4 regions of the Pseudomonas sp. SWRI18 genome follow, and region 3 is predicted to be linked to each of the others. Evidence: predicted binding sites of a transcription regulator. Region 3 holds the regulator's gene; each other region holds the start of a gene.
What was found. The regulator FliA, encoded in region 3, starts transcription of late flagellar genes. The targets are predictions, from matches to a motif close to CTAAAGTTTNNNNNNNNNNNGCCGNTAA.
Positions count from the first base shown of each region.

Region 1: H0Z09_RS12440 (methyl-accepting chemotaxis protein) is a predicted target of FliA. The motif match lies at 3,179-3,206, and genes of this name have one in related genera.
Region 2: motA (flagellar motor stator protein MotA) is a predicted target of FliA. The motif match lies at 3,838-3,865, and genes of this name have one in related genera.
Region 4: H0Z09_RS07860 (methyl-accepting chemotaxis protein) is a predicted target of FliA. The motif match lies at 5,109-5,136, and genes of this name have one in related genera.

Region 1 is NZ_JACCQQ010000009.1:84,987-92,312, forward strand. Features, by position in the region: gene H0Z09_RS12425 (LysR family transcriptional regulator) at 1-913, shown strand, start outside; gene H0Z09_RS12430 (flavin reductase) at 970-1,497, opposite strand; gene H0Z09_RS12435 (acyl-CoA dehydrogenase family protein) at 1,756-2,946, shown strand; gene H0Z09_RS12440 (methyl-accepting chemotaxis protein) at 3,271-4,896, shown strand; partial or broken gene H0Z09_RS27305 (transcriptional regulator FeaR) at 5,182-5,292, shown strand; gene H0Z09_RS12445 (multidrug effflux MFS transporter) at 5,504-6,724, shown strand; gene H0Z09_RS12450 (TetR/AcrR family transcriptional regulator) at 6,742-7,326, shown strand, end outside.
Region 2 is NZ_JACCQQ010000002.1:452,090-459,415, forward strand. Features, by position in the region: gene serB (phosphoserine phosphatase SerB) at 1-346, shown strand, start outside; gene asd (archaetidylserine decarboxylase) at 481-1,341, opposite strand; gene H0Z09_RS04655 (rhodanese-like domain-containing protein) at 1,357-2,172, opposite strand; gene H0Z09_RS04660 (HDOD domain-containing protein) at 2,231-3,766, opposite strand; gene motA (flagellar motor stator protein MotA) at 3,933-4,784, shown strand; gene motB (flagellar motor protein MotB) at 4,788-5,807, shown strand; gene rsgA (small ribosomal subunit biogenesis GTPase RsgA) at 5,989-7,020, opposite strand; gene orn (oligoribonuclease) at 7,130-7,326, shown strand, end outside.
Region 3 is NZ_JACCQQ010000030.1:3,734-11,059, reverse strand. Features, by position in the region: gene motD (flagellar motor protein MotD) at 1-173, opposite strand, end outside; gene H0Z09_RS24770 (flagellar motor protein) at 189-929, opposite strand; gene H0Z09_RS24765 (chemotaxis response regulator protein-glutamate methylesterase) at 929-2,056, opposite strand; gene H0Z09_RS24760 (chemotaxis protein CheA) at 2,105-4,327, opposite strand; gene H0Z09_RS24755 (protein phosphatase CheZ) at 4,339-5,127, opposite strand; gene H0Z09_RS24750 (chemotaxis response regulator CheY) at 5,146-5,520, opposite strand; gene fliA (RNA polymerase sigma factor FliA) at 5,690-6,430, opposite strand; gene fleN (flagellar synthesis regulator FleN) at 6,427-7,260, opposite strand.
Region 4 is NZ_JACCQQ010000005.1:50,848-58,173, reverse strand. Features, by position in the region: gene H0Z09_RS07875 (aldose 1-epimerase family protein) at 1-958, opposite strand, end outside; gene fucP (L-fucose:H+ symporter permease) at 955-2,286, opposite strand; gene rbsK (ribokinase) at 2,315-3,235, opposite strand; gene H0Z09_RS07860 (methyl-accepting chemotaxis protein) at 3,432-5,045, opposite strand; gene H0Z09_RS07855 (multidrug effflux MFS transporter) at 5,204-6,412, shown strand; gene H0Z09_RS07850 (SDR family oxidoreductase) at 6,525-7,326, shown strand, end outside.

The DNA of each region.
Region 1 (7,326 bases), on a different contig from region 3:
TCTGAATCTTCTCAGGACTTTTGTGGCTATTTGGGAACACCGCAGCCTGACAATCGCGGCCGAACGCCTACACCTCAGCCAGCCCGCCGTCAGTCATGCACTGCGTCGACTACGCGATGTGTTTGACGATCCGCTGTTCGTACGAACAGCAACGTCGATGGTGCCGACTGACGCAGCTATCCGCCTGCACGGACCCATTGAACATGCGCTGACTATTATTCAAAGCGCATTAATGATGTTTTCGAACTTTGAACCGAAAACAGCGGATCGTACTTTTCGCATCTCCATGTCGGATATGTCGCAACTTTATGTGCTACCGACGGTGATGGAAGTGCTAGCGCGCGAGGCGCCGAAAGTACGCCTGGATGTGCGTCAAATGCCTATAGAACAACTGGCTATGGCATTGCGCAAAGGTGATGTAGATATCGCGATAGGCTATCTGGTGGAACTTGGTGAAGAATGCATCTACGAACACTTGCTAGACGATGAATTCATTTGTCTGTTGCGCAACGGCCATCCTTTTCAGGAAAATGAATTGAGCGTTCAGGACCTACTCGCCCTGCGCTATGTTGACGTTTCGAGCAATATTACCGGCCATGGCCTAACCGCCGGTGCAGCATTTGGAAAGGCCGGCATTGCGCGCGAAATCGCTCTGAAAGTACCTAACTTTACGATTGCCCCGAAAATCGTTGCCAACACTGATCTGGCATTGATTCTGCCGCGTGCCATTGCCATGCAGCTAAACCGCGACCAGCGCTATCGGCTGCTGAGTCTGCCCATCGAATTGCCATCAATCTCGGTGGGACTTTATTGCCATAGCCGTTTCCTATCGGATGCCGGGATAACCTGGCTGCGCGGGTTAATCATTAGTCTGTTTGCCTCCGGCAGCGATACTGGAGTTCACATAAAATGAGGCGTGCGGGCATTGTTCATAAACCCTGTCACCCGCGAATGGGGAACTGCAATTATTCAGGACGCCGAAGTCTGTACGTTGACGGCTGCAGGCCGCCCCAGACGGTGAAAGTTTCTCCCAAAGTAAATCAGACTCTCCCCCTCTTCACGGACCTGAATTTGGTTAATTTCGACAAATAATACCGAGTGCGATCCGACTTCCTTGATATCTACTATGTTCCCTTCGAGGCTTGCTAGGGCGTCGTTCAACACCGGTAGGCCCGAGGAGCCTGTCCGCCAATCCTGGTCGGCAAAACGTTCAGCAGGCGGCAGGTCGGTCATACCAGCAAACTGTCGCGCAACATCCTCCAGATCACCGGTCAGTATATTTACGCATAACGCCCTGTTGCCCAGCAAAGCCTCATGAATTGAACTATTACGGTTGATGCAAACCAATAATGTCGGGGGCGTATCAGTGACCGAGCAGACCGCACTCGCAGTTAATCCGAAGCGACCATGGGGGCCATCGGTAGTAATGATATTCACCGCCGCAGACAACAATGACAGCGCTTGCCGAAAATGTTGTTTTGATTGCTCGCTAACCATACCTTCACCTTGTAATTATTGACTGGGTGAATCCATGTTGAGACGGATTTTTTATCCGGTCAAATTCGCTTTACTCATACGGGCTATTGACCGCAGGAATAGCCATCGCCCTTAAACGCCCTCCCCTTTAGAGGCGCATGGCACGACAGTTAATTCCCACAGATTATTAAGCTTATTCATATTCCGAATTTGATTCTTTCTTATCAGCCCACGCATCCTGAACATGTATGCAATCACCCTAGCCAGAGAACAATAAACATGAACAGCAAAAACAAGTTCGATGATCGTGACACACGTGAAGGCGCTCCAATCAGCATCAAGGCGATTTCCCTGGATGATGTGATCGCGGAGATTGCCGAGCGTCGCAGCGAGTTTAATCAACGCTCCCATGTCCCTTTAGACATGATCGAAAAAATGAAAGCAGTGGGTATCTTCCGCGCCAGTACTCCCAAATGTTTCGGTGGCGACGCGCTGCCTCCAGCCGAGTTCCTGCGCATCGTAGAGCGGGTTTCCGAAGCCGACGGTTCGGTCGGTTGGGTGACCGCGTTCGGCTCAGCCAACATCTACCTGGCGGCACTCCCCCCGGCAACCCAAGCGTTGATTTATGCCAACGGGCCAGACCAGGTCTATGCTGGCGGCCTTTACCCTCTACAACCCGCCAAAGAGACTGAAAATGGCTGGGAAGTCAGCGGGCACTGGCGGTTCGCTAGTGGGTGCAAAGGTGCCAACTGGATTGGTGTAGGCATCGGTGGCACATCGGCCAACGGTGGAGGACCGACGGCAGGCAAACCGCTGACCGCTGTGTTCCCGGCAAGCGAAGTGCAGATATTCGACAACTGGAATGTTGTCGGAATGCAAGGGACGGGAAGCCATGACCTCAAATTGCACCAAAAGAACATCCAACGCGAGTGGACTTTCGTGCGTGGCAGTGCCTCCACAATTGACGAGCCCCTCTATCATTACCCGTCCGTTTCCTACCAGGCGCAAGTTCACGCCGCCGTTAACCTTGGGCTGGCACGTGCAGCACTGGATTTGGTGATCACAATGTCGGGCAGCACCAAGACTGTTACCGGTGCCCCGCGCTTGGGTGATCGCGCTTATTACCGCAGCGAACTGGGTAAGGCAGAGGCGATGCTGCGAAGCGCCCAGGCGTTTTTCTACGAATCCGCCGAAGCTGTATGGGCCTCGCTCATCGCCGGTAACCCGGTGACCGTGCAGCAGACTAACTTATTGCGCCTCAGCGCCACCCATGCAGCTCATACCGGAGCGGACGTAGTCATGAAGGCTTATCGATTGGCTGGGACTGCAGCCATCTTCAATGACAATCGCCTGCAATGGATCGTACGCGACTCCATGGTAGTGACACAGCATGCTTTCCTCGGCGAAGCGACGTACGACGGCGCTGGCGCGGTGTTCGCCGGCATCGAACCGACCATCCCCTATCCTTGAGCACCATTATGCACAGCATCTTCTGCCACGCTGCCGCAGCCTCTAGAGCTGATTCTGTAAGGGAAATATGCAACCTTGTTAGCGAGTCTCTACCAACTGAACGAAAATCGCGTCCAGGTCGTTTGAGTTGAAGATTGTCGCAATCGGGCTGCATCGAGCCAACATCAGTCGATGTATGCAAATTAGTGAGTGGGCACTATCAGTTTTAATATGCGGGACACAGCTGTTTTCGCTCAAGTGTGTCATCAAGCGACCGATAAAAACTTATGCGCTGGGCCATCCGCCGCTGCTTGCGGGGAGCACATTCCACGCTCTAGGAAAACCATGACAATAAGAACAATGAACATTGCTCCGCGCGCATTTCTGGGGTTCTCCCTGATAGGCGCGCTCATGCTGATTCTCGGCCTCTTCGCCCTGTCTCAGATGAGCAAGATCCGAGCAGCTGGCGACGACATTGCGATAAATGGCGTCCCTAGCTTTCAGACCCTGAATGCTCTCACGGTGACGGGCGTCCGCATGCGGGTTTTGTCGCATCGGCTGTTGACTGATCGCGAACCGAGTATTCAGAACAGGACCATCGAATTACTTGCGGAACAAAACCAACAACTTAACAAGTCGCAGGCAGCATACGCCAAACTGATTTCATCCCCTGTAGAGCAATCCGACTACAACGACTATATGCGGCTGATGGATGAATATCGGAAGATTGAAACGCGCCTTGTTACTCTCAGTCGGGCTGGCGATCTGCAGGAGCTAACGCGCGTGCTGAACGCCGAGTCTGCGGCTAACGCTGAGCAGATAAACGTAGCGTTGGGTAAGCTTACTGATTTCAATAACGCCCAGCTGGCTATCATCAATCAATCCGCTGCTGACCAGTACAGCTCTGCGTTCAACTGGGTTGTCGGCCTTCTCATTATTGCCTCGCTGCTGACCCTGCTGTTTGCTTGGCTGCTGACCAAGAGCATCACCCAACCGATAGCGTTGGCACTTGAAGCGGCTGAAACCATCGCCGAAGGTAATCTGACCCGACCAATAAAGGTTGATGGCACTGACGAAGCGGGCCGGTTGCTGCTAGCCATGCAAAAAATGCAGGAGAAACTGCGCGATACCTTAATGCGTATTTCCGGATCCGCAACACAACTGGCTTCCGCTGCCGAGGAGCTGAACGCAGTTACCGATGAAAGCGCCCGTGGCCTTGCGCAGCAGGACAACGAAATAGAACAAGCCGCGACTGCAGTCAACGAAATGACCAGCGCCGTCGAAGATGTGGCGCGTAACGCAGTGAGCACTTCCGAGGCGTCAAAAAACGCGACGGCGTCAGCAGGCGATGGCCGGGATCTGGTTCACGAAACCGTCAACGCTATCGAACGCATGAGCGGGGATGTACAAAGCACCGCCGATCTGATTGGTAATCTTGCGGAAGAGTCCCGCGACATCGGCAAGGTTCTGGACGTGATTCGTGGCTTGGCGGATCAGACCAACCTGCTGGCGCTGAACGCAGCTATCGAAGCGGCCCGGGCCGGTGAAGCCGGTCGCGGCTTTGCGGTTGTCGCCGATGAAGTACGCGCTTTGGCCCATCGCACCCAACAGTCCACCAGCGAAATTGAACGCATGGTTGGCAGCATTCAAGGAGGAACCCAAAAAGCGGTCAGTTCAATGCGTAACAGCACTGACCGTGCTGAATCTACCCTGAACATCGCGAAAGGCGCAGGCTTGGCGCTGGAAACCATCAACACCGCAGTGATCGAGATCAACGAACGTAACCTGGTCATCGCCGCCGCTGCGGAAGAACAGGCTGCAGTCGCCCGTGAAGTGGACCGCAACTTGGTCAACATCCGGGACCTGTCGACGCAATCTTCCAACGGCGCCGCGCAGACCAGCGCCGCCAGCGGCGAGTTGACCCGCCTGGCGGTTGACCTGAACAGCATGGTGTCGAGGTTTCGCTTGTAAGGGGTATCTGATGCCATCTGTTGGAGCGAGGCTTGCTCACGCGTGCGATGAAGAGGTCTGCCTGATATACCAAGGAGCCTAGTTCGCAGGCAAGTATGGCTCTCACAGAGCTCAATTTGAACCCTGATCCCGCCCACAAAGTTACGGCCATTGGCGCTAAGTGTCCCATTGGCGTGTGAGCCAACCGTGGCGCTGGATAACGGCGCCAGATGGTCCTCTGTGTTGCCTCCAAATTGCACCGACTACAACGAGATTGCCCCCCTCTCCGCTCCCATCGCTGGTGCGGAAGGTGACGGCGTCTGTCGATACCTCCAGCGCTCCAGGCTCGAACGCAGCGTGGTCGATTTGGCCAACCCGTTTCTGCGCACTGAGTCGCTTACCTCGATCGCTTAAAAATGATGTTTCACAGATTCCGCTCATTTCAGCCGCTTCTTGAAAAAACACTTTGAACTGAAGACTAAAACACTTTCGTGCGCATGCCTTGCGCGGAGCGCTGGCGGGTGCTACCTGACCACTAAGAAAATAACGGCTTGACCTTGCCTCTCGGTTCTTGTTAGCTTCACGCCACTCTCCTACCTTCCGGTAGGAAGCCAATCATGAGTTTGTTATGGAAAAGAGTCATTTCGGCAACCCTTCACTGAAGTTTGCCATTGCCTTGGGCGCCATCGCCGCACTGGGGCCCTCAGCCGTCGATATGTATTTGCCAAGCCTGCCCGAAATGGCGGTCGATTATTCGACCAGTGTTGCCAGCATTCAGTTGACGCTCACGGTCTTTTTGTTGGCAATGGGGCTTGGGCAATTACTATTCGGGCCGGTTGTCGACGCCTTGGGCCGTCGACGTCCACTGATAGCAGGCTTGTTGCTGTTCAGTTTGAGTGCGCTGGCTGCAGGAGCGGCACCAACCCTTGAGTGGCTGCTCGTGGCACGATTTGCCCAAGGGATAGGCAGTGCTTTGACGTTGGTAGTCATCATGAGCATGGTGCGTGACGTCACTCAGGGCGTTCAGGCAGCAAAACTTTTTGGCCTGCTGCTGACCATTCAAGGTGTTGCTCCCATCATCGCCCCGGGGTTGGGTGGTTACATTGAGGCGCATTTCGGATGGCGAGCCGTCATGCTGGTACTGGCTGTTCTTGGTGCGCTGGTGGCGGTTAACTCGATAGCTGTTTTGCCTGAAACGTTATCCGTGCAAAAGCGTGAGCCATTGAATATGAGAGGGGCAATCCGCACGTATGTCCGTATCGCAAAAGATAGCCGTTTTCTACGGCCCACCTTAGCGCTGTCATCCGTGTTCTTTTTTCTCTTTGCCTATGTAGGCGGCGCTACATTTGTTTATCAGAATGAATACGGACTGCCTGCTGCCCAGTTCGGTACGCTGTTTGGCGCAACCGGCATCGCGATTCTTATAGGGGCCGTCGTGGCTACCAGACTGGTGGGCAAGTACGGTTTGGCCCGCATGGCAACGGCTGGAGCTTTTTGCATCTTTGCAGGTTCTGTCATGGCCTACGGCGCAGCAGTATCTGGTTCTAGTTTGTACTGGCTGGCCGCCGGTGTCGCGATAGCACTGCTTGGATTGGGGATTGCAGAAACCTCACTGATGACGCTGGTGATGTCTTCGCAAACCACTGCCCTGGGTTCAACGGCTGCATTGCTCGGCGCGTTTCAGCTTGGCATCTCGGCCTTCGCCACACCGTTGACCGGTTGGGCGAGCAGCCATGGCGCCATTGCCTGGTGCGCATTCCTGATAGTCTGCGCCATTATAGTGGGGGCTCTGACTTGGGTCAGTGTGCGCGAAGGCAGGGCCGAGCACATCACCGCGTTAAATCACTGAATTAAAAGGTCATCCCGATGAAAGTGCTGAGCCCTTCGGCAAGCAGAATCTGTGATATCGCTCTGGTGCATTTCGCTGAACGGGGATACGACGCGTCGTCGCTCAATGAAATCGCTGTCGTGGCGGGTATGCGCAAGCCCTCGTTATACGCGCACTTCAAGAGCAAGGATGATCTGTTCAACGCCGTGCTGAATCTGGCGCTGGCGACGGAGAGGCACTATATCGAAGAGATGTTCGCAAGCGTCCCGTCGAATGATTACGAGCCCGGCAAGCTGTACACGGACAATCTTTCAAACCGCTACGAGTCTTCCGCTGCTCTGCGTTTCCTGCTGCGTACGGCATTCTTTCCGCCTTCGGAGCTGAAGGCATCGGTTACGACGGGCTTTGAAGCCTATCTTGATCTCTTGCGTGAACGTTTTGGAGCAGGCCTTGAGAACAGGTATTCAGCACTGTCGGCGAACGAGATTTCGATGTTCCAAGATGCTTATATCGGTGTTATCGACAGCCTTCATGTCGAGTTGATTTACTGTAGTGAAGGCACTTACCGTCGACGTCTTGCCGCTTTATGGCGCATTCTTGGTGAATCTCTGTCTCTGGCTGTG
Region 2 (7,326 bases), on a different contig from region 3:
TGCCAAGCAGTTGCAGGCCAAGCTGGGCATCGACTATGTATTCGCCAACGAGCTGGAAGTGGTGGACGGCAAGGTCACCGGCGTGGCCGTGGAGCCGATTGTCGACGCACAGCGCAAGGCGGATCTGCTCAAGGAATTGGCGCACAAGGAAGGTTTGCGTCTGGAGCAGACCATTGCGGTCGGCGACGGCGCCAATGACTTGCCGATGCTGGCGATTGCCGGGCTGGGCGTTGCGTTCCGCGCCAAGCCGTTGGTGAAGCAGTCGGCCAAGCAGGCGATTTCGACGTTGGGGCTTGATGGTGTGTTGTATCTGCTGGGCTTGCGCGACCGCGACGGGCAGCTCTAAACCCCCGATACCACTGCAGAAATGGGATCAAAATGTGGGAGCTGGCTTGCCTGCGATAGCGGTGTTGGATTCACCACTGTCATCGCAGGCAAGCCAGCTCCCACATTGATTTACAGCTTGAAATCTGCTGGGGATCAGGCTTTGGGTAAGCCGATGCCCTGGCCCATCTGCACCGGCGAACCCGCAACAAATTCTTCCGTCCACTTCACCTGATCCGGCCCGAACAGCACGATCGCCGTCGAGCCCAGCTTGAAGCGGCCCAATTCCGCACCTTTTTCCAGGTGGATCGGCGCCCGCGCCGCTTCGTCGTAGCGGAACGTCTTCAGCTCACGCTTGGGCGGCGTGACCAGGCCGGCCCACACGGTTTCAATCGAGGCCACAATCATCGCGCCCACCAATACCACCGCCATCGGGCCGCGTTCGGTGTCGAACAGGCAGACAACCCGCTCGTTACGCGCAAACAGTTCCGGCACGTTTTCGGCGGTGGTCTGGTTCACCGAGAAGATCCGGCCCGGCACGTAGACCATCTCGCGCAAGGTGCCGGCCAGTGGCATGTGCACGCGATGGTAGTCCTTCGGCGACAGGTAGATGGTGGCGAAGTCGCCGCCCATGAACGGCGCCGCTACGGCTGCATCGCCGCCGAGCAACTCCAGCACGCTGAAGCTGTGGCCCTTGGCCTGGAACACCCGACCATGCTCGATCGGACCGAGCTGGCTGACCGCGCCATCGGCTGGGCTCAAGACTGCGCCTGGGGTTTGATCCAGCGGGCGAGCGCCCTCCTTGAGGGCCCGCGTGAAGAAGGCGTTGAAGTGCTCATAGGCGGTCACGTCTTCAACCAGGGCCTGGGACATGTCCACTTGATAGCGCTTGGCGAACCAGGTGGTGAAGGCATTCTTGAACCAGCGCACGCGGCACTCGGCAATGCAGCCGGCCAGGCGCGACAGCAAGTGGTGCGGCAGCAAGTACTGGCTGAGGATAAACAACTGCTTTTTCATAACTGTCCTTAAACCTTAAATCTCGACGGGGGTGTCGGGGTGGTTGCCCCATTCGCCCCAGGAACCGGCATAACCTTTGACCCGCGGATAACCGAGCGCCTTGGCCACCAGGTAGGTGAAGCCAGAGCGGTGGTGGGTCTGGCAATGGGTGATGATTTCTTTGTCTTTGGTCAGCCCCAGGCCTTCGAGGATCTGCGGCATGTCGCGGCGGATGCGCAGGTTGCGCGCCTGGTCCATGCCGGCGGTCCACTCGAAATTCACGGCGCCGGGAATGTGCCCACCTTTGGCGGCGAGCACCTTTTCACCGGAGTACTCCAGCGGACCCCGTGCATCCCAGATGCCCAGGTCGGCCGCGCCCAGGCGGCTTTGCAGGTATTCGCGGGTGGCGGTGGGGCCATCGTGCAGCGTCAGGCTGACCGGGCCGCCGACGGGCGCGGACACATCGGTGGAGACAGGGTGTTTTTCTGCCAGCCAGGCCGGCAGGCCGCCGTCCAGGTAGTGGTATTTCTGGTGGCCGATCACGTCGAGCAGCCAGATGAAGCGCCCGGCCCAGCCGCCGCCTTCGTCGTCGTAGACCACGTAGGTCGCGTCCGGAGTGTGGCCCAGTTCACCGAACAGGGTTTCCAGGTCAACTTTGTTGGGTAGCAAGCCCGGAGCAGGCGCCTGGCCCAATTGGGTGCGCTTGGGGTCAACGAAATGCGCGCCGGGGATATGCCCTTCGGCGTAGCGGGCGGCACTGGTGAGGTCCACCAGGATCAGGTGTTCGGCCTCCAGGCGACCGAGCAGGTCGCTGGGTTCGATCACCAGCGGCAAGCCAGAGAAGTCAGGCATGTGAGGTCTCCTGGGCACAAAGGTTGGCGATAAAAGAGGGGCGATTGTAGCGCAAGCATCAGGTGCTGCGGTTGGTAAAGCAGTGCAGGGCCTTCTCGATGCATTGGGCGGTTTTGCCGAAGGCTTGCACCGTGGTTTCCGAGAACGGCCCGCCGCCCTGGTCAGCCACCATCAGCATCACCACCTTGCCGTTGCAGCTCAGCGAGCGCAGCAGCAGGTGTTCGCCGGTAAACAGGCGACGCAGGATCGGCGGCAGCAAGGCCGAGAACTGCGCATGGTTGTCAGGGTTGAGACGCACCTGGGCGGACTTTTCCAATAGACGCTGCAGCAGCGTGCTGTTGGTCACGTCCAGGCTGAGGTTGGCGGCGTCCTTGGGCAGGCCGTCGACCTGATGCACGCGCAAGGTGCTCTGGGCGCGATCGGTCATCAGCAGCATGACCCGCTGCATGCCACTGGCCACCAAGGCCTCCTTGGCGCAGGTGGTCAGGTGCATGGCGTTGGCAAAGCGGCTCGGCTCCACCAGCAGCTCGGTGCAGCGCTTGCGCCACACGGCCAGGGACTCGGCGGTGGGCGGCGGCGCCGGCAGCAGGCCGCGATGGATCTTCTGCACGTGCCACGGCCAGATCAGCGACAGCGCCGGGTGCCACAGGTCGGGCATCAACGTGGTGCGGGCGTTGGTGACGGCTTGTTGGTGGACCTGTTGCTGAACGTCGCCCAAGGGTTGTTGCAGGTACAGCGCAGTCAGGTACTGCCAACGCTCGGTGTGCGGGCAGGTCCAGGACTCCTGAGCCGACATCGCCAGGCCGTTGGCCAGCAACACGGTGTTGGCCGGCTGGTTCAACCAGCGGCGCAGGTTGGGTTCGGCATCAAGCAGCTGTTGATGACGCAGCGGGTCATCTTCGCGGGCGATATGCAGTGCCTTGACCAGCAGGCGTTGTTCGCTCAGCAGCAATTTATAGCCTTGGGATACCCAGATTGGCAGGTGCCAGGCTTCAGTCAGGCCGACGCACAGATCCAGCAGGCGCACGCCGAACAATTCCTGCTCGACCTCGCGGGCCGGCTGGTTCTTGTGGATAACCCGCAGTTCCCATTCTTCCAAGAGTTTGGGGTAGGCAACCGCCATCGGCCACATGGGTGAAAGAAACAGCAGGCTGCCCCAATGAATGTCCTGCCACAGCCGCGCCAGGCGGCTGCCAAACAAACCGTTGGCTTGCTGCGAAGCATGCTGGCTCACCAGCAGCAATTGGCGCAACGCCACCGGAATCTCGTGGGCCGGTACCGCAGGCAGGCGCGCCAGCAGTTCTTCGGCGCGCTTGAGGCCCAGCCGGTTAAGCGCCACTTCGAGGTTTTCCGCCGGTTCCGCCAGGCTGCCATGGGTGTGGCTGTTGGCCTCGCGCATTACGCTGAGCACGAGGGCCGGGCTGTCTTGCATCAGCTCGGCAATATCTCGCAACGAGCTGCGGCTGTCGCGGATGCCTTTGCACACACGGTCGTGGCTGGCCTGGGGAACAGGCAGCAGCACCTCATCCAGGCGCTTGATCCAAGCGGCGAGAGAAGTGGGTTTTGCAATTGGGACTGTCGTTTCATTGGCCATGGTTGGGGCGCGATCATCACTTGCTGTCAACACGCCCGGAGCGGGCCGAACTGGCTTTTCGCCTTAACGGGCTATAGTCTGGCGCAGTTTTGCCGATAAGAGGAACAAGAGTTTTCAGTTCCCCCCAATATGTCCATGAACCCGACGGCGCAAGTACTCATCTCCTATGGCTAAAATTATCGGCATCATCGTCGTCATCGCAAGCGTGCTTGGTGGCTACGTCCTGTCCCACGGTAAAATTGCTGCGCTGATCCAGCCCTTCGAAGTGCTGATCATCGGTGGTGCGGCGTTCGGCGCTTTCTTGCAGGCGAACCCTGGCTACATGACCATGCACGTGGTCAAGAAGTCGCTGGGCATGTTCGGTTCGCGCTTCACCCACACCTTCTACCTGGAGGTGCTGGGCCTGGTCTACGAGATCCTCAACAAGAGCCGCCGCGAAGGCATGATGGCCATCGAGGCCGACATCGAAGACGCCGCTGCCAGCCCGATCTTCGCCAAGTACCCGGCCGTGCTCAAAGATGAGCGCATGACCGCCTATATCTGTGACTACCTGCGCATCATGTCCTCCGGCAACATGGCCCCCCATGAGCTGGAAGGCCTGTTCGACATGGAACTGTTCAGCCTTAAAGAAGAGCTGGAACACCCTTCGCACGCCGTGACCGGTATCGCCGACGGCATGCCCGGCTTCGGTATCGTAGCGGCGGTACTCGGTATCGTGGTGACCATGGCGTCGCTGGGCGAGGGCGACCAGGCCGCGATCGGCATGCACGTGGGTGCGGCGTTGGTGGGTACCTTCTTCGGTATTCTCGCGGCCTACGGTTTCTTCGGGCCCCTGGCGACCTCCCTGGCCCATGACGCCAAGGAAGAAATCAACCTGTACGAGTCGATCAAGGCCAGCCTGGTCGCTTCGGCTTCCGGCATGCCGCCATCGCTGGCGGTGGAGTTCGGTCGCAAGGTCTTGTACCCCAAGCACCGCCCAAGCTTCGCCGAGCTGGAACAAGCGGTTCGCGGTCGCTAAGCCATGGAAAACAACCAGCCGATAATCATCAAGCGCGTCAAGCGCTTCGCTGCGGGGCACCACGGCGGCGCCTGGAAAATCGCCTTCGCCGACTTTGCGACGGCGATGATGGCGTTCTTCCTGGTGCTGTGGCTGATGTCCACCGCCACGCCGGAACAGAAGATCGCCATCGCCGGCTACTTCAAAGACCCGATTGGCTTTTCGGAAAGCGGCACGCCCTTCGTAATCGATCTGGGCGGTTCGCCGCAATTGGCGCCGGAGCGCACCATCAACCCGGAAGTGCAGACCGAATCGCCGCAGGAAAAAATCCCGATCGAGCGCGATACTGTGGAAGCGATGGCCGAGCAGGTCGAGCAGGAACGCCTTGAACTGTTGCTGCAGGAACTGCAGAACAAGGTCGAGGAAAACCCGCAACTGCTGAAGTTCAAGGATCAGATTTCGTTCGAAATCACTCCGGATGGCTTGCGCATCCAGATTACCGACGCCGCCAACCGCCCGATGTTCGACTCCGGCAGCGCGCGCTTGAAGCCGTACTTCGAAGACATCCTGCTGGCCATGGCCGATACCATCAAGGCGGTGCCGAACAAGATCAGCATCAGCGGCCATACCGACGCCAAGCCCTACTCGGGCCAGGGCGACTTCGGCAACTGGGAACTCTCGGCCAACCGCGCCAACGCCGCACGCCGCGCGCTGGTGGCCGGCAGCTACCCGGACCCGCAAGTGGCGCGGGTGGTGGGGTTTGCGTCTTCGCAGCTGTTTGACGCGAAGGACCCGTTCAACCCGATCAATCGGCGTATCGACATCGTGGTACTGACCAAGAAAGCCCAGCGTGCGATTGAAGGTGACCAGCCGCCGCCACCGCAGCCGACCCCAGGCGCGGGCGCGCCAGGCGAAGTGCCCGCCGACCCGAACGCCATTCCCCCAGGGCAGGAGCCGTTGCCGGCGCATGAACTGCGTCAGAAGCTGAATCTGTTTGATGATGGCGGGGTTAAGGATCCTACGGTGCCTGGCACCGGCTCGTAAGCCGTAGAAAGATATGCGGCGAGCGGGCTTCCTGTGGCGAGCGGGCTTGCCCCGCGTTGGGCTGCGCAGCAGCCCCAAAACCTGTTGGCGCGTTTTGCCTGAAGAAACGCGGCGGTTGGATCAGGGCTGCTGCGCAGCCCAGCGCGGGGCAAGCCCGCTCGCCACAATGTTGGCTGGGCGGTTAGTAACTGCTCTCGGGCAAACTCGCAATAATCGACCGATAGCTGTTCATACGCTGCTGCTGCACGCGGCCGTCTTCCAGCGCCTTGAGCAACGCACAGCCCGGCTCGCGGTCGTGCTTGCAGTCGCGGAAGCGGCAGGTGCCGATCAGGTCGTTGAACTCGATGAAGCCCGCTTCCACATCGCTGCGGCTGACGTGGCCCAGGCCGAATTCTCGGATGCCGGGGGAGTCGATCAGCTCGCCGCCGCCGGGGAAGTGGAACAACCGTGCGGTGGTGGTGGTGTGGGTGCCCTGGCCGGACAGTTCCGACAGCGGGCCCACGCGGGTGTCGACTTCCGGCAGCAGGCTGTTGACCAGCGAGGATTTACCCACGCCCGACTGGCCGACAAACACGCTGATGCGTCCGTCCAACTGCTGTTGCAGCTGTTCCATGCCGTTGCCGTGGTGCGCCGAGACTTCCAGCACCGGGTAACCGAGGGTGCGGTACACCGCGAGCAAGGCGTTGAGCGCCGGGGCGTTCTGCTCGTCGATCAGGTCGAACTTGTTCAGCAGCAACAGCGGGCGAATGCCGGCATGCTCGGCCGCGACTAGGTAGCGGTCGATCAGGTTGGCATGCGGCTCGGGCAGCGGCGCGAACACGATCACGATCATGTCGACGTTGGCGGCCACCGGCTTGAGCTGCCCGCGGCTGTCGGGGCGGCGCAGTTCGGTGGTGCGCGGCAATTGGGCGACGATCACGCCGATGCCCTGGTTGCCGGCACGCCAGACGACTTTATCGCCGGTGACCAGCGCCGGCAGGTTGGCGCGCAAGTGGCAACGAGACACCGAACCCGCGAGTTCGCCCTCGAGTGCCTCGACTTCGACCTGCACACCGAAGTGCGCGATCACCAGGCCCGTTTGTTCGGGGCCCAGGTCACCGCCCTCGAGCGCTTCCACGGCGGAGGACTCACGTTTGGCGGCGCGCGCGGCGCGCTCACCCTGAATCTTTTCGATGCGCCAGTTTTGGCGACGATTGAGCTGGCGTTTGGCCATTGGTGTTCCGTGTCGATAATGCAAAGGTTTAGATGAAACGGTCGCGAGTCTAGCACGGCCCTGCCTGCTAAACTGCGCAGCTACGCCAAGGTGCCAAGAGAATCAAGCCATGCAAAACCCACAGAACCTGATTTGGATCGATCTGGAAATGACCGGTCTGAACCCCGACACCGACGTCATCATCGAGATGGCGACCATTGTCACCGACAGCAACCTCAATACCTTGGCCGAAGGTCCGGTGATCGCGATCCATCACAGTGATGAAGTGCTGGCGACCATGGATGAATGGAACACCCGCACCCACGG
Region 3 (7,326 bases):
GAAAACACTCCGATCAGCGCCTCGGAAATGACTTTGTACTTGCCTTCGTTCACCGATGAGATGGAGTACATCACCACGAAAAACGCAAACAGCAAGGTGATGAAGTCCGCATAGGACACCAGCCAGCGTTCATGGTTGACGTGTTCTTCAGGTTCGCGACGGCGACGGCTCACAGGTCATACCTCCCATCAATCCATGAAGCCCTGGAGCTTCAATTCGATGGAACGCGGGTTCTCGCCTTCGGCAATCGACAGGATGCCTTCGAGCAACATTTCGCGATAACGGGACTGGCGCATGGCAATCGACTTGAGCTTGCTGGCCACCGGCAACAACACCAGGTTGGCACTGGCCACGCCGTAGATGGTGGCGACGAACGCCACGGCGATCCCGCTGCCCAATTGCGAAGGGTCGGCCAGGTTGCCCATCACGTGGATCAGGCCCATGACCGCACCAATGATGCCGATGGTCGGCGCGTAGCCGCCCATGCTTTCATAGACTTTGGCGGCGTTGATGTCGCGGCTTTCCTGGGTGTAGAAGTCCACCTCCAGGATGCTGCGGATCGCTTCCGGCTCGGCGCCATCCACCAATAATTGCAGGCCTTTGCGCGCATAGCTGTCCGGCTCGGCATCGGCCACGCCTTCCAGGCCCAACAGGCCTTCCTTGCGGGCGGTGAGGCTCCAGTTGACCACGCGGTCGATGCCGCCGGCCAAATCGACACGCGGCGGAAAGATGATCCAGATAAGGATCTGCATCGCCCGCTTGAACGAGCTCATAGGCGACTGCAGCAACGCCGCGCCCACGGTGCCGCCGATCACGATCAGCGCCGCCGGGCCGTTGGCCAGGGCACCGAGGTGGCCGCCTTCGAGGTAGTTGCCGCCGATGATCGCGACAAACGCCATGATGATGCCGATCAGGCTCAATACATCCATCAGAGGCAGGCCTCCACCAGATGCTTGCCGATGTCGTCCAAGCTGTAGACGGCGTCGGCCAAGTCAGCCTTGACGATGGCCATGGGCATGCCATAGATCACGCAGCTGGCTTCGTCCTGGGCCCAGATGGCGCTGCCGCCCTGCTTGAGCAGGCGCGCGCCTTCACGGCCGTCGGCGCCCATGCCGGTGAGCACCACCGCCAGAACTTTGTCGCCGTAGGACTTGGCCGCCGAACCGAAGGTGATGTCCACGCACGGCTTGTAATTCAAGCGTTCATCGCCCGGCAGGATTTTGATCGCGCCGCGACCATCCACCATCATCTGCTTGCCGCCTGGCGCCAGCAGCGCCAAGCCTGGACGCAGGATGTCGCCATCCTCGGCTTCCTTGACGCTGATGCGGCACAGCTTGTCCAGGCGCTCGGCGAAGGCCTTGGTGAACGCGGCGGGCATATGCTGGATCAACACGATCGGCGCCGGGAAGTTGGCCGGCAGCTGGGTCAAGACGCGCTGCAGGGCCACCGGGCCGCCGGTGGATGTGCCGATGGCGACCAGCTTGTAGGCTTTGCGCTTGGGCGCGGGCGAATGCGCCGCAGCGGGCGCCGACGTGCGCACCGGCGGCGGGGCTGGGCGTGCGACTGGAGCAGGGCGACCGAACGTAGAGCCGGTGGACGCAGCAGGTGCGGCAACCGGCGCAGGTGCGGGCGCCGGCGCGCTGAACAGACTGCGACGGTTACTGCGCGAAATGCTGTGCACTTTCTCGCACAGCATCTGCTTGACCTTGTCGGGGTTGCGCGAGATGTCTTCGAAATTCTTCGGCAGGAAGTCCACCGCGCCGGCGTCCAGCGCATCCAGGGTCACCCGGGCGCCTTCGTGGGTCAGCGAGGAGAACATCAACACCGGGGTCGGGCAGCGTTGCATGATATGCCGAACTGCCGTGATGCCATCCATCATCGGCATCTCGTAGTCCATGGTGATCACGTCGGGCTTCAATGCAATGGCTTGATCAATCGCCTCTTTGCCATTGGTGGCCGTACCGACCACCTGGATCGTTGGATCGGCGGAAAGAATTTCCGAGACGCGGCGGCGGAAGAAACCCGAATCGTCCACCACCAGGACCTTGACTACCATAAGCACTCCGTTAGGCGGGACGGGCAATACCGCCCTGACCCACCAGAATCAAATACGCCGAGCGGCGTAACGCTTGAGCATGCTCGGAACATCGAGAATCAGCGCGATCCGACCGTCACCGGTGATGGTCGCACCCGACATGCCCGGGGTTCCCTGCAGCATTTTGCCCAAAGGCTTGATGACCACTTCTTCCTGCCCCACCAGTTGATCGACGACAAAGCCGATACGCTGGGTGCCCACGGAGAGAATCACCACATGGCCTTCGCGCTGCTCTTCATGGGCAGCCGAGGCGACCAGCCAGCGCTTGAGGTAGAACAGCGGCAATGCCTTGTCGCGTACGATCACCACTTCCTGGCCGTCCACCACGTTGGTGCGCGACAGGTCGAGGTGGAAGATCTCGTTGACGTTGACCAGCGGGAAAGCGAAGGCCTGGTTGCCCAGCATCACCATCAGGGTCGGCATGATCGCCAGGGTCAACGGCACCTTGATGACGATCTTCGAGCCCTGGCCCTTGGTCGAGTAGATATTGATCGAGCCGTTGAGCTGGCTGATCTTGGTCTTCACCACGTCCATGCCCACGCCACGGCCCGACACGTCGGAAATCTCGGTCTTGGTCGAGAAGCCCGGGGCGAAGATCAGGTTGTAGCACTCGGTGTCGGTCAGGCGGTCGGCGGCATCCTTGTCCATCACGCCACGCTTGACCGCGATATTGCGCAGAATGGCCGGGTCCATGCCTTTGCCGTCATCGGTGATCGACAGCAGGATATGATCGCCTTCCTGTTCCGCCGCCAGGATCACCTTGCCGCCCCGGGACTTGCCCGAGGCTTCACGTTCTTCCGGGGTTTCCACGCCGTGGTCGACGGCGTTGCGCACCAAGTGGACCAGCGGGTCGGCCAGGGCCTCGACCAGGTTTTTGTCGAGGTCGGTTTCTTCACCCACCAGTTCCAGGTTGATCTCTTTCTTGAGCTGGCGCGCCAGGTCGCGAACCAGACGCGGGAAGCGGCCGAAGACTTTCTTGATCGGCTGCATCCGCGTCTTCATCACGGCGGTCTGCAGGTCGGCGGTGACCACGTCGAGGTTCGACACGGCCTTTTGCATGGCTTCATCGCCGCTGCTCAGGCCCAGTCGCACCAGGCGGTTACGCACCAGTACCAGCTCGCCGACCATGTTCATGATGTCGTCCAGGCGCGCGGTATCAACGCGCACGGTGGTTTCGGCTTCAGTGGCGGGCTTGTCGGCCACCGGCGCCGCGGCGGCACGCGCCGGAGCAGGTGCAACGGCGGGGGTTGGCGCTGGCGCTGGCTTGGCCACCGGTGCCGGGGCGGCCGCTTTGGCAGCAACCGGTGCAGCCGTGGCGGCCGGGGCCACTTCGCTGAACTTGCCCTTGCCGTGCAATTCGTCCAGCAGCGACTCGAACTCGTGGTCCGAGATCAGGCCATCGCCGGCGGGCGCGGCACTGACGGCGGCAGGCGCTGCGGCAGTAGCAGCCGTGGCGGCGACATTCGGCAAGGCGTCGGCCGCGAACGTGCCCTTGCCATGCAGTTGGTCGAGCAAGGCTTCGAATTCGTCATCGGTGATGTCGGTGCTGGCTTTGGCGGCCGGCGCATCCACAGCGGTGCTTGCGGCAGCCGCAGGCGCCACGGCGTCGGCCGCGAACTGGCCTTTGCCATGCAACTGGTCGAGCAGGGATTCGAACTCTGCATCGGAGATGTCTTCGCTGGTCGGTGCCGCCGGCGGCGCAACGGCGGCCGGTGCTTCGGCCTCGGCCTTCACCGCGCTGAGGGAGTTGAGCAGTTGCTCAAACTCGCTGTCGGTCACATCCGGCTCGGCTTGCGCCACAGGCTCCGGTGCAGCCTCAGCCACCGGGGCGGCGGACAGGTCGGCAGGCTCTGCATAGCGCGCCAGGGCGGCCAGCAGTTCCGGGGTGGCGGCGGTAACCGGTGCACGTTCACGCACTTGGCTGAACATGCCATTGACCGCGTCCAGTGCTTCGAGAATCACGTCCATCAATTCCGAGTCAACCTGACGCTCACCCTTGCGCAGGATGTCGAACACGTTCTCGGCGATGTGGCAGCACTCCACCAGCTCATGGAGCTGGAGGAAGCCGGCGCCCCCTTTTACAGTGTGAAAACCGCGAAAAATTGCATTGAGCAGGTTCGCATCATCCGGTCGGCTTTCCAGCTCGACCAGTTGCTCGGACAGTTGCTCTAAAATTTCGCCGGCCTCTACAAGGAAATCCTGAAGGATTTCTTCATCGGCGCCGAAGCTCATGGGTGTGCTCCTTAGAAGCCTAAACTGGATAACAGGTCATCGACATCATCTTGACCCGATACAACGTCTTCACGTTTATCGGCATGAATCTGCGGACCTTCACCCTTGGCGAGATGTTTTTGTGGATCTTTTTCCGAGAGGATCGCTTCGCGGTCATGTTCGATGCCTGCAAAGCGGTCTACCTGGCCTGCCATCAGCACTAATTTGAGCAAGTTGCTTTCCACTTCGGTGACCAATTGGGTCACACGCTTGATCACCTGGCCGGTAAGGTCCTGGTAATCCTGGGCGAGCAGAATGTCGTTGAGGTTGCTGGAAACCGTGCGGTTTTCCTGCTCGCTGCGTGACAAGAACCCTTCGACCCGACGCGCCAATTCACGGAACTCTTCAGCCCCGACTTCACGGCGCATGAAACGGCCCCAGTCAACGCTGAGCGCCTGGGCTTCGGTGGCCATGCCATTGACCAAAGGCGTGGCGTTTTCCACCAGGTCCATGGTGCGGTTGGCCGCCGCCTCGGTCAGCCTGACCACATAGGACAGGCGTTCGGTGGCATCGGTGATCTGCGAGATTTCTTCGGCCTGGGGCATGTGCGGGTCAATCTGGAAATTGACGATCGCACTGTGCAGCTCGCGCGTGAGCTTGCCCACTTCCTGGTACAGGCCGCGGTCACGGGTCTGGTTGAGCTCATGGATTAACTGCACCGCGTCGCCGAACTGGCCTTTTTCAAGGCTTTCGACCAACTGGTGAGCATGCTTTTTCAGGGTCGACTCAAAGTCGCCCTGTGACGTTTCTTTATGCTCCATAGCTCCCCCGCGATGGCATTAGCCGTGGATGCGTTCGAAGATTTTTTCGATCTTCTCTTTCAAGGCCAATGCAGTGAATGGCTTGACCACGTAACCGTTTACCCCGGCTTGGGCGGCTTCGATGATCTGCTCACGCTTGGCTTCGGCGGTCACCATCAACACGGGAAGGCTGCGCAGTTTTTCGTCGGCACGCACGTGGCGCAGCAAGTCGATACCGGTCATGCCAGGCATGTTCCAGTCCGTTACCAGAAAGTCGATGCTCCCGCTGTTGAGGATCGGAATCGCGGTAATGCCGTCGTCCGCCTCGACCGTGTTAGTGAACCCAAGGTCACGCAACAGGTTTTTTATGATCCGCCGCATCGTTGAGAAGTCATCAACGATGAGGATTTTCATGTTCTTGTCCAATTCGACCTCCAAGCAGTCTTAAACGCGCCCAGCACCTGGACGCGCCATTTCAATCAACAGGCATTACACAAAAAGGACTGCCGGGGGCACCACGGGCCGAACCCGCAAAGGCTTGGCGCCCTCGCGGTATCGTCTGCAGTGCCCCCCACACTGCCTGTCAGCGCGCTCGCCACTCTCCCAAACGCCCCCGCAAGCGGGCTGCGCACTGGCTATGCAACTGGCTGACCCGCGATTCGCTGACCCCCAGGACCTCACCGATTTCCTTGAGGTTCAGCTCTTCGTCGTAGTACAGCGCCAACACCAGCCGCTCACGCTCCGGCAAATTGGCAATCGCGTCCGCCAACGCCCCCTGGAAGCGTTCATCCTCCAGGTCGCGCGATGGCTCCATATGAGCGCTCGCGCCGTCCTCATGCAGCCCTTCGTGTTCGCCGTCCTGCAACAGGTCGTCGAAACTGAACAGGCGGCTGCCCAAGGTATCGTTCAAAATCCCGTAATAATCGTCGAGACTCAATTGGAGTTCGGCCGCAACTTCGTGATCTTTAGCGTCGCGACCGGTTTTTGCTTCAATTGCGCGAATTGCGTCACTGACCATGCGCGTATTGCGGTGCACCGAACGCGGCGCCCAATCACCCTTGCGCACCTCGTCGAGCATCGCGCCACGGATACGGATCCCCGCATACGTCTCGAAACTGGCACCCTTGCTCGCGTCATATTTGGTCGACACTTCGAGCAGGCCGATCATGCCGGCCTGGATCAAGTCTTCGACCTGGACGCTCGCGGGCAGGCGTGCCAACAGGTGGTAGGCAATGCGCTTGACCAACGGCGCGTAGCGCTCGATCAACTCGCCCTGGCTGTCACGGGCGGATTTCTTATAGGCGTTGTAGCCGTTCGCTGTCATAGCACCGGTCCTGCGCTCGTCTGATGCACCAATCGCTCGACGAAAAACTCCAGATGCCCCCGCGGATTGGCGGGCAACGGCCAGGTATCGACCTTCTGGGCAATAGCCTTGAACGCCAATGCGCATTTGGAACGAGGGAACGCTTCGTAGACCGCACGCTGCTTTTGCACAGCCTTGCGCACACACTCGTCGTAGGGAACTGCGCCAACGTATTGTAAGGCGACATCGAGAAAGCGATCCGTGACCTTGGTCAACTTGGCGAACAGGTTGCGCCCTTCCTGCGGGCTCTGGGCCATGTTGGCCAGGACGCGGAAGCGGTTCATGCCGTAGTCGCGATTAAGCAGTTTGATCAGGGCGTAGGCGTCGGTGATCGAGGTGGGTTCATCGCAGACCACCAGCAGCACTTCCTGCGCGGCGCGCACAAAGCTGACCACGGACTCGCCGATCCCGGCGGCGGTGTCGATCACCAGCACGTCGAGGTTGTCGCCTATGTCGCTGAAGGCCTGGATCAGGCCGGCATGCTGCGCCGGGCTCAGGTGCACCATGCTCTGGGTACCGGAGGCGGCCGGCACGATGCGGATGCCACCGGGGCCCTGCAACAGCACATCGCGCAGCTCGCAGCGGCCCTCGATCACATCGGCGAGGGTGTGCTTGGGCGTCAGCCCCAGCAGAACGTCGACGTTCGCCAGCCCCAGGTCAGCATCCAGCAGCATGACGCGGCGGCCAAGCTCTGCCAGGGCCAGGGACAAATTCACTGACACGTTAGTTTTCCCGACGCCACCTTTGCCGCCGGTCACCGCGATCACCTGTACGGGATGCATGCTGCCCATTTTATTTCTTTACCTTGTCTTGCTTAGACGCAGGCTACATGGCTTGGCCGCGTGAATCGCTTGCAG
Region 4 (7,326 bases), on a different contig from region 3:
CGTGACCTTTGGCTTTCTCTGCGTTATAGCCCTCGGGCTCGCAGGTGGACGGCAGCACGAACGCCGCCACTTGCTGATCCGGCGTGTACAGGATCCAGCGCACGGCATGCTCGAACTGCTCGGGACGGTAACGGGTGTAGAACGCCGCTCCGTCGGGATGATCCAGCAGAAAGTGCGCCTGGCCCGCGGTATCCGTACCTACGCCATCGAAGAAAAACACGATCTCCGGGTCGTACAGTGTCGGCTGCTCAAGGCAGGCCAATTGAGCCGGTTGCTCGGCCAGTTGCGCCATATAGGCGCTCCAGGCCGGGGTTGGCTTGACGTGGTCCGGCACGCTGGTGCGCAGGCGCATGCGCTGCATGCCCTGCGGCTCGACAAAACGCCCACCAGTCACGAAGGCGTAGTTCATGTGGGCCATGTACATCAGGTCCATGGGCTTGCCGGCCAGGTTCGTCACGTCCATACCGATATCGAACAAGGCCGAATCGGCGCGCAGTGTCACGCAGGGGCTCGCCCGGTAGCGATCGCCGAACCCCTTGGCATATTGGTAAGAACCGCCCAGGCGCAAAATGCCCTCGTCGATTTCAAGCCAGGCCGTGTCCATCGGCGCGCATGGCATCTCGCCGTGCAAGGCATGGGTGTCATCCGCCGCCGGGCAACCGTTGCGCAGCAAGCCGCTGTGAAACATGAAGCAGCCATAGGTATCAATGATCGTCGGGCTGGGCCTGGGGTGCTCGAACAGGTTGCTCATGGTCAGGTCGCAACCGTCGAACACGGCTGACCAGATCATCTGCCCCTGATAAGGCAAAACCACCAACCTTCCACGGCTGTTTTCAAGACTCAGGGCCAGCACGCCGGAGGGGTAAGTCCAGGCGCTGACCTTGAATGCCGGCGATTGCAGCAGGGTTTTCTCCTGCTCGCCAAACAGCGCAGGGTATAGCGGGATACGCGTATTCATGAGGCCACCGCCCCCGCCGCGCCTACCGGCAAGCTGTTGGATTGGCGCATGCACTTGAGCGCATACATCACAATCACGATAAAGCACAGCAACGGCACGCTGTAGGCCAGTTGCATATTGCCGCCGCTGGCGTCGGACAACAGGCCCTGGAAGATCGGGATCACGCCGCCGCCGACAATGCTCATCACCAGCAAGGAACCGCCGACGCCGGTGTCTTCACCCAGGCCATCAATGGTCAGGCCGTAGATGGTCGGCCAGCACGGGCCGAGGAAAATGCTCACGCCGACTGCTGCATACACCGCCGAAATGTTCGGCACCAGAATCGTGTAGGCCAGCAGCACAATGCACAGCACACCGTAGATCGCCAATACCTTGGCCGGATGCAAGCGCCGCATCAACAGGTTGGCGATCATCTTGCCAACAAAGTAGGCGGCAAAGGTGGTCAGCAGAAACCAGGAAGCGCTGCGCTCATTCATACCGCCCATTTGCATGGCCAGGCGGATGGTGAAACTCCAGACACCGACTTGCGCGCCCACGTAGAGAAACTGCGCCAACACGCCAAAGGTAAAGCGCGGGTTACGCCACAGCCGGCCCAGGCTCTGACGCAGGCTGCCAGGCTTGCTGCCTGCGGGCTGATTACCCTTGCAGGCGGGAAACCGGGTAATGGCGATCAGGATAAATACCAGCACCAGCACGGCGATCATCCACTTGTAGGGCAACAGTGTGGACTGGATCATTTGCAACTGCTGCACCGCCGCCTCGGAAGCGCTCATCTGCGTCAGTTGTTCAGTGGTGGCGTCGGTGTCCTTGAACATCACAAAGCTGCCCACGTACACCCCGGTCATCGCACCGAAGGGGTGGAAGGTCTGCGAGATGTTCAAGCGCCGGGTCCCGGTTTCCCGTGGTCCCATCAGTGTCGAGTAGGTGTTGCAGGCGGTTTCCAGGAACGACAGGCCGGCAGCGATCACAAACAGCGCCAGCAGGAACATGCCGTACTTGGCCGTGGAGGCCGCCGGGAAAAACAACAGGCAGCCGAACATATACAGCATCAACCCGATCAGGATCGTGCTTTTGTAGCTGAAGCGACGCACCACCATCGCGGCCGGAATCGCCACGAAAAAGTAGCCCAGGTAAAACGCCGACTGCACAAAGGCGGTCTGGAAATCACTGAGCAAAAACGCTTTCTTGAAGTGCGCGATCAGCACATCGTTCATGCTGGCAGCCGCGGCCCACAGTGCAAAAATGCTGCACAGCAGGATAAAGGCGAACCAGGGCGTGCGGTTCAGGTAGAAACCATCGGGTGTCTGTTGCAGCGCAGGTTTGTTCATTATTGTTCTCCGGGCTGGTTTGAAGGTGTTATCGCTGTTGCTGGAAGCGCTCGAACGTTTCGGCGTCGGGGTAAGACGTCTGCGTACCCAATCCCATGACCGAGCAGGCGGAATACGCCACGGCCTGCTCCATGGCCTGACGGATATGACCGTCGCGGTTCCAGTGATGGATGAAGCAACCGATAAAGGCATCGCCGGCCCCGGTGGTGTCACGGGCCGCCACCTGTACGCCAGGCACTTGGAACTCGCCCTCCTCGCCCACATACAGCGCACCGTGTTCGCCGAGGGTGACGATCACATGGCGAATGCCGCTGGCCACCAGGCTACGCGCGGCGATTTGGGCTGTCGCAGGCGAGTCCACCACCTGGCCGCTAATCAACGCCAGTTCCGATTCGTTGGGGATCAGGAAGTCAAGCTGCGCCAAGTGCTCGGCGCTCAGCCCGGCCAGGGCGGGTGCCGGGTTGAGCAGCACCGCGATGGCGTTGCGCTGAGCGAATTCGATGGCGTGGTAGACCGTCTCCAGGTTGATCTCCAGTTGCAGCACGATCAGCGTGCATTCGCGCAGGTCGGCCGCGGCGGCATCGATGTCCGCCGGCGACAAATGCGCATTGGCGCCTTTGACGATCAATATGCTGTTATGGGAATCGGCCCGGACGAAGATCGGCGCGACGCCGCTGGAAACGCCCGGCACGCGCTGAACATAACGGGTGTCGATGCCAAAGCGCTGGAAGTTGGCCACGGTGTTGTCGGCAAACATGTCGTCGCCGACCTTGCTCAGCATCAGGACATCGGCGCCAAGCTTGGCGGCCGCCACGGCCTGGTTGGCCCCCTTGCCGCCACAACCGAGGGCAAAGCCCGGCGCTTCCAGGGTTTCGCCCTGGGCCGGCATGCGGTCGATATAGGTAATCAAATCCACCATGTTGCTGCCGATGACTGCGATCTTGCTCATTGCTATCCCACCTTGTTGCAGCACGACCAGGCCGATCATGCCGCTCTTGTTTTGTTATTTAAATAACATTAGGTGTGAATATTCAATCTTTTTTTGCGATAGTCGATCAATGAAACCTGCGTAACGCACAAAAAAAACCGGCCCGTAGTGGGCCGGTCGGTCGAACGCCGGTTTAAATCAGGCAAGGTTGCCTGCGTTACAAGCTGAAGCGATCCACGGACTGCGATAACTTGCCGGCCAAACCCGACAGCTCATCGGTGGTAGAGGCGGTTTCCCCAATGATGCGGCTGTTGCTGGCCGACATCCCCGCAATCATCTCCACCTGGTGCGCGATTTCATTGCTGGCCAGGCTCTGCTCGCCGATCGTACGCGAGATATCGTTGACCATTTCGGTGGTACTCAAGGTGGCCTGCAGAATCTCGCGGATCGCCCGCTCCACCTCGGCGGTCACCGCCATGCCTTTATCCACTTGGGCAACGCCCTCCTCCATGCTGGTGACCGCTTCGCGCGTGCTCTGCTGGATGCGGCCGACCATGCTGGCGATTTCCTGGGTCGACGCGCTGGTGCGTCCTGCGAGGCTGCGCACTTCATCGGCGACCACCGCGAAACCGCGCCCCTGCTCACCGGCGCGCGCGGCCTCGATTGCGGCGTTCAGGGCCAGCAGGTTGGTTTGGTCGGCGATCCCTTTGATCACTTGGATAATGCTGAAAATCGCCTCGGACTCTTTGTCCAGCGTGCGGATTACCAGGGCCGATTGCTGCGCGGAACGGGCGATGCCGTCCATGTCACTGACCACCTGATGAATCACCCGGCCGCCTTCCTTGGCCAGGGTCTCTGCCTGGTTGGCCATGTCCAGGGCGCGCCCGGCGTGCCGGGTGATTTCCTCGATGCTGGCGGTCATTTCACTCGCGGCGGCGGCCATGGTGCTGGCGGCCGCGCTTTGCTGCTGGCTGCTGTCGGCGACTTCATGGCAGCCGTGGCTCAGCTGCTCGCTCATGCCATTGACGCCCTGGGCGTTGCTGCGCACCACTTCGATCATGCCGCGCAGGTCGCGTTGCATGGTGGCGAGGCTGCGGATCAACGAGCTGGCTTCGTCCTTGCGCTTGGGTTCGACAATTGCTTCGCTCAAGTTGCCGCGCGCGATACTGGCAGCAATGCGGCTGGCCGCCTGTAACGGGCCCATGATGCTTAAAATGACCCAGCGCCCCTGTGCCAACAGCAATAAGAGGCTGGCAATCAACACCGCTCCCAGAGTGAAGTTGGCGGTGTGGATGGCCTGTTGTGTGCTGGCACTGGCCCGCTGGGTGTGGCTCTCGATCAGTTCGCTCAGGTTCGCCATCTGGTCTTCCAGCTGGCTGAAAGCGGCATGGAAGGTATCCAATTGTCCGCGCGCGGCTTCGGGATCGTCCAGCGCGAGTGCGACAATACGTTCACCGGTGCTGATGTAGGTTTCAAGGCTGGGCTTGATGTTCTCCAGGCCTGCCTTGATCGTATCTTCCACCGGCAGCTTGAAGTTATCGCCGAGCACCTGGCGAAAGTGCTCGGCGTGCTCCTTCAGTGCGCTGTTGACCTCGGCCTTGGTGGTGGCACTCTTGCCCAACCCCACCAGCATCGCCGACAACACGTCGGCGCGCAGGGCATCGTGCATCATGTCGGCCTCCATGTGGTTGCGCAGCACCGTCATGCTGACCTCGCTGTCCTGCACGGCCTGGTCCATACGCATATTTCCCACGTAGCTGACCAGGCTCATGATCAGCGCAGTGAGCAGCCCGGTCGCTATCAACAGCATCAAGCGTAATTTGATCGTCATGCCTGTTATCCCCGTAGCCTGCGGCCGGTTGGGAACCCAGCCCTTTGAGCGTCGCTGATAACGTTATCGGCAGCGGCTGTCCGTTAGTTAAGCCTGAGTTTGCGGATTTGCGCGGATCCCTTAAGCTGGCGGCCCTTTGCTTCGCCCGGAACTGCCCCATGTCTCGACGTATCGCCCATCTCGCCCTGCTGCTGGGGCTGATCACCGCCGTCGGCCCCTTCGCCATCGACATCTACCTACCGGCCCTGCCAACCCTGGGCGCCAGCCTGCACGCCTCGCCGACGCTGGTACAGATGAGCCTCACGGTGTTCTTCGTCATCATTGGTGTGTGCCAACTGTTCTACGGGCCACTCAGTGATGTGTTCGGGCGCAAGCCGCCGATCTATATCGGCCTGGTGATCTTCGCCGTGGGCAGTGTGGGCTGTGCCTTGGCACCCGACATCGAAACGCTGATCGCTTTTCGTGCCCTGCAGGCCTTCGGCGCCTGCGCGGGCATGGTGATTCCGCGGGCGATCGTGCGCGACCTGTACACCGGCCATGAAGCCGCGAAACTGATGGCGCTGCTGATGCTGGTGATGAGTGTCTCGCCGATCCTCGCGCCGCTGGCCGGCAGCCTGATAATCTCGCTGTGGAGCTGGCGGGAAGTGTTTGCCGTATTGGCGGTCGTGGCCGTGGCATGCCTGCTGATGACCATCCTGCAACTGCCGGAAACCCACCCCGCCGAACGCCGGTTGGGCAAGACCCTGGGCAACGCGTTCAGCAGTTATGGGGCGCTGCTGCGCGATCCGGTGTTCATCGGTTTATCGGTGGTCTGCGGCTTCGGGCTGGCTACGTTCTTTGTGTTTATCGGCAGCGCGCCGTTCGTGTACATCGAGTATTTCGGTCTGACGCCTACGCAGTTCAGCCTGTGCTTTGCCCTGAACGCCGCGTCGTTCTTCGCCATGAGCCAACTGACCGCCCGCCTCAGCGCGCGCTTTGGCCTGGCCCCGTTGATACGCGGGTCTGTGGTGGCGGTAGCGGCGGTGATGGTAGTGCTGGCGATTACCACCCTGTGGGTCGACAGCCTGGTCTTGATGATGACGCTGCTGTTTATCGGCTTCGGCTTTCTGGGCCTGCTGCTGCCGGCGGCTGGCGTATTGTCCCTCGAGGATCATGGTGCCGTGGCCGGCTCTGCGTCAGCCTTGCTCGGGGCGATCCAGATGATCACCGCTGCCGTGTCGATGAGCCTGGTCGGCGTGTTTGCCGATCACACCCCCGCGCCGATGTTGGTCGGCATCGCGCTGTGCGCCGTCGCGGCGATGCTGACCGTGATATGGACCCTGCGCCGCCTGCCGGCTCACTTGGCCAGCGCACCGCCCTCCTCCTGAGACGCATGGGCCCGATGCACCATTCGTCGGGCCCGACCGGCATCCACTACAACTATCGCTCGCCTGCCAACTACTAATCCCATAGCACCTCTGATAACTATGGAGATTAAACATGACTGACTATCCTCGCCCACCGTTCGCACCTCAGACTCAATCCGTGCCCGGCTCCCAGAAAAAAATGGATCCCTACCCCGATTGCGGCGAACAGAGTTACAAAGGCTCGGGTCGGTTGGCCAACAAAATCGCACTGATCACTGGCGCCGACAGCGGTATCGGCCGTGCGGTCGCCATCGCGTTTGCTCGTGAAGGTGCCGATGTGGCGATCGCTTACCTGGAGGAGCACGACGATGCCAAGGAAACCGCGCGCTGGGTCGAAGAAGCCGGGCGCCAGTGCCTGCTGCTCCCCGGTGATATTGCACAGAAAAGCGTGTGTCAGGAGTTGGTCGACAAGACGGTCGAAAAATTCGGCCGCATCGATGTGCTGGTCAACAACGCCGCGTTCCAGATGAGCCACGAAACGCTTGAGGAAATCTCGGACGAAGAATGGGTCAAGACCTTCGATATCAACATCACGGCGATGTTTCGTATCTGCAAGGCCGCCGTGCCGCATATGCAGGCCGGCAGTTCGATCATCAACACCACGTCCGTCAATTCGGACATGCCCAAGCCGACCCTGATGCCCTATGCCGCGACCAAAGGCGCGATTGCCAACTTCACCGGTGGCCTGGCGCAGTTGCTCGGCAGCAAGGGCATCCGGGTCAACAGCGTAGCGCCCGGGCCGATCTGGACGCCGTTGATTGTGGCGACCATGACCGATGAGGATGTGCAGAATTTTGGCGCCGAAACCCCGCTGGGCCGGCCTGGCCAGCCTGTGGAGGTGGCGCCGATTTATGTGCTGCTGGCGTCGGATGAGG